2 regions of the Eubacterium segne genome follow, and region 1 is predicted to be linked to the other one. Evidence: riboswitches for the same ligand, from Rfam matches in the RefSeq annotation. Region 1 holds a riboswitch; the other holds the start of a gene.
The links. A riboswitch is a leader RNA that binds a small molecule or an ion and turns the genes downstream of it on or off. The one in region 1 is predicted to bind cobalamin.
Positions count from the first base shown of each region.

Region 2: it holds a riboswitch for cobalamin, as region 1 does, so the genes downstream of both, H8S00_RS07385 (DUF4430 domain-containing protein) here and H8S00_RS08900 (autotransporter outer membrane beta-barrel domain-containing protein) in region 1, are expected to answer to the same signal.

Region 1 is NZ_JACOOZ010000005.1:230,588-232,784, reverse strand. Features, by position in the region: gene H8S00_RS08905 (ribonuclease H-like domain-containing protein) at 1-841, opposite strand, end outside; cobalamin riboswitch at 917-1,134, shown strand; gene H8S00_RS08900 (autotransporter outer membrane beta-barrel domain-containing protein) at 1,288-2,197, shown strand, end outside.
Region 2 is NZ_JACOOZ010000004.1:218,466-220,662, forward strand. Features, by position in the region: gene H8S00_RS07380 (DUF4430 domain-containing protein) at 1-72, opposite strand, end outside; gene H8S00_RS07385 (DUF4430 domain-containing protein) at 190-1,287, opposite strand; cobalamin riboswitch at 1,315-1,524, opposite strand; gene H8S00_RS07390 (nucleoside recognition domain-containing protein) at 1,562-2,176, opposite strand.

The DNA of each region.
Region 1 (2,197 bases):
AAGGCAGATAATAGTAATCCTTCGAATTGGAAAAAAAATACTTAAAGGTTCCATTTATGATTTTAACGGTTATATATCCTCTATCATCTATGGCAGAAAAATGAAGGTAATCTTTGTTATATATAATTTTTAGCGGAATCCTGTTTTCAAATGAAATATTAATTCTTAATTCTTTTTCTATGTCCCCTTCAACATTTGTATATTCGTTAATGGAATATTCCTGAATATGAAATTTCCCATCAAACACATCTTTTACAGATAAAAGGGATATTAATTTTCCCATATTAATAACATCTTCACGATTATGTAGCAGAAGGGGGAAAATAAGCCTATCATCTTTTGATTCTACATAATGCTTAAAGATCTCTACTAAATCCCCACCTGAAAAAGGATCAGTACGTTTTATGTTTAATGCTTTTTCAAAGGTTTTCTGCTTTTGGTTTTCCAGATTTAATATATGATTTAATTTCGACAGAGGTTTATAAATATCTATGCTGTTAAATCTGTCAAAATCAAAGTCTAAGTTGTATTTCTCACCTCTTTCTTTAACAAAAGGAATATCAAAAGCATTTCCATTAAAATGAATAATGGTGTTAAATCCCTTTAAAAATTTGTGGAACGCCATAAGAACATTTGCCTCATCATTAAAATTCTCAGCCAGCCACTGGGCATACATTAATTCATTATTAGAAAAATACATACAGCCTATTAAATAAACATTACAGTATTTTCTTGAAAATCCCGTTGTTTCAATATCAAAAAATATTGTTTTATCAGGATTTGCAATCGTTGAAACCGGGTAGTCAATTTTTATATTTGCTTTATCTCTTATTACTAACATAAGCATATTTTAACATATTTTTACGTTAGTTGACAATCTAATTGCACAATGCTAAAATTACCCGTGATGTTAAAAAATATCATATGGACTTTATGTTCTGATGTAAAAATCAGCTAAGAGGGAAGCAGGTGGAAATCCTGCACGGTCCCGCCACTGTAAGCACGGAATTTTTATTCGCATATTTATGCGGCATGTTATTCATGTATGATTTTTAATCGCCACTGGGCAACCGGGAAGGTAAATAAAAGTGATGATGTGTAAGCCAGGAGACCTGCATAGAGTTTGGAGTTATATCACGGGGAATTGATAAAGGGCTTCTATTGCAAAAAGGCTTTATTTTGTTGCCTTTATTTTGCATATATAAGATTTATCGCACCCCTAGAGCATACGCTTTAGGGCTTTTTTCGTGTTACTCTTACTATTTTACTAATTGAAGGAGAACGAAAATGAGACGAAACAACACAACCAAAAAGGTTATTTCAATTGCTCTTACCATTGCATTAGCATTTTCAAATGTAAGTATAACTTACACCAAAGCTGATGATACATCAAATGTAATTGAAATATCAGACGCCACTCAGTGGGCCAAAATCGGCAAGGATGCTGAATATCCATTAGATGGAAATTACATTCTTACTAGTGACATTGAAAATGTTACTGAAACAATAGGTCAGGGTGATAATACTTTACCTGATGCTTTTACGGGAACAATTGACGGTGACGGACATAGCGTAACATTAGATATTAACGCTCAGAAAACTTATCAGGGATTAATCGGTCAGACTAATGGTGCCACAATTAAAAACCTTGTAGTTAAGGGAAATGTTACATCAACTCTTGGATTTGATGCAGGTATTGTGGCTAAAGCAGTTAATACAACCATTACAAATTGTGGTAACGAAGCAACTATAAATGTTACAAACAAAAAAGCGAAAAACATTGCCGGAATCACAGGATATTCTGAAAATACAACCATTACAAACAGTTATAATGCAGGTGACATTACCGGTGGAGCAAGAGTTTCAGGTATAACAGGTGAAATTAAAACATACACATCAATTGACAACTGCTATAACACAGGAAGTGTTACTACAACAGCAACCAAAACAATATATTCAGGTGGATTAGTCGGTTATGGATATGGTACCACAAACAATGTATCAACAGTAAAAAACAGTTATACAACCGGTGTGGTTACGGAAAAAACTCAAAATGGTGCAGTTATAGGATATATTAATGCCTATGTTTCTTTTGAAAAATGCTATTATCTTGAAGGGATAAATTCAAATGTTTATGGCTTTAAAATCTCTGATGCAGATGAACCTGATGTTACAAAATTATCATCAGATGAATTAA
Region 2 (2,197 bases), on a different contig from region 1:
ACACCCTATAATAATTAAACTTAATACAGCAATTAAAACAAACAATATTGCCTTTTTTAAATAATATTTCATCTTTTCACCTTGGTTTACATAATTTTATGAATTTAGTTTCATAATAAAGTTTATCGGAAGGAACTTTATTAAACTTCCTTCCGATATTTAAGTCTGATTCTAATATGTTTTTATAATTTATTTTTTGATTTTAACAGCTTTAACCTTGCTCCATCTTCCATAGTATTTAATACCATTAACCTTCTTGTAAGCACGAACTGTTACATAACATTTCTGATTCTTTTTAAATTTCTTAGTTGTTAAGGTGTTCTTCTTTGTAGACTTAACTACCGCCTTTTTGAATTTCTTATTGTTAGAATATTTGTACTGGTATCCTGTAACACCTTTGATTTTCTTAACAGCTACTTTTGCCTTAAGTCCCTTAACATTCTTAATTCCCTTAACAGAAGCCTTTGTAACAGTTGTTTTCTTTACAAAATCCTTCTGAACATTCTTAAGCTTTATTAATTCATTCTTAACCTCTGTCTCTGAAGGATTGTACTTTTCAAGAACTTTAATTGCATTGTTATATTCTACCTTTACATTAGCATCCTTCATCATTGTCTTGTTATTTACAAGAGTTGCTGCTTCCTTTATAAGTTCATCCTTGTTAGCAAAGGTTACTTTCTTAATTCCTGTATAGCTTTCTGTGTCGCTTCCAATATCTGCACCGTAACCATATACTGAGAACTGCCATCTGATAACGTCACCGTCTTTAACAGGTGTTGAAGCTGCTCCTTCATTAGAAAATACATTATTTATGGTAAACATCCAGCCTGCCATTGTATGATATGAAGAACTTCCAAGGCCTTTGTTTGCGTATGAGTTTCCATCATTTGCTGTGTTAGTTGGTGCTTTAACAGGATTTGGATTGCCCCAAACTGTTGTGTCAGGCATTGCAGATATTTCTGCCGGAATGTTTATCTTGCCTGTATCTGCATTTTCAATGCTTGCAAGGTATCCATTGTCATCGTACTTAAATCCCTTTGCATCCATAACTCTCTTAAATACAGTATCTACTGTATCTCCATTCTGGATTTCTACCTGAACCGGTCTTACAAGATATCCCTGACCTATGGTAATTCGCTCAACAGTCATTGTTACAGTTCCTGTTTTTGCAACATTCTCAGCAGCAATAACAGCATTATCTGTTGTTTTAGCCGGCGTTGCCACTCCTGCCACTACCAACATACATGAAAGTAAAATGGCCAAAAATTTCCTTGTTATCTTATTCATTTGTTCCTCCTTCTTCGCCTTGCCTGCGAAATCCGGACAACTGTGTTGACGTATCCTGACTTTAGTTCAACCTACTAAAAGCGCCTTCCGGTTTTATCCGTGGCATAATGCTTTTTTCGTCCCTATTACAGTAGAGAAAGACTGTGCCGGATTTTCACCGGACTTCCCTTAAACTGAAAATTTTCCCTTACATAATCTATATTGGATTTTCTTCAGACCACAGTTATTCCATGTATTTTTTACGTTCCTATTCTATAACACCCCCTATTTCCTGTCAATTTACTTTTCCCTTTAAGGTACATTTACACATTATTTTACAAAAAATAATTCCCACCACTGTGCTTATGGTTGTGGCGAGTATTGCCGGTGCTACAATTGATGCAGGATTAGCAGAGCCGTATTGGCTTCTGTATGCAATCATATTTACGGGAATTAATTGAAGTGATGATATGTTAAGTACCAGAAATGTACACATTTCATTTGTGGAAATGTGACCGGGAATTATCCGCCCCTTTTGAGGTACCGGGTCTGCTGCAAGTTCCTCCATTGCCTTAAGACCTGCCGGGGTTGCTGCCCACCCCAGTCCAAGAATATTTGCTATTATATTGGTTGTAATGTGGGTCCGTGCTTTGTGATTAACGGGAAGTTCCGGAAACATCCACTTTATTGCCGGCTCTAACATTTTTTCAGCCTTTGCTATAAGTCCGCTTTTTTGTGCCACTTCCATAAATCCCATCCACATGCTCATTATCCCCAGCATTGTAATACACAGTTTAACCGATTCCTCCGCTGACTCAATGGCACCGTTTCCCACCTGTTCTATGTTTCCTGTCAAAAGTCCATATACCACACCAATAATAATCATAAATGCCCATATATAATTAAGCATAAATTTACCTCTTAAATGGTT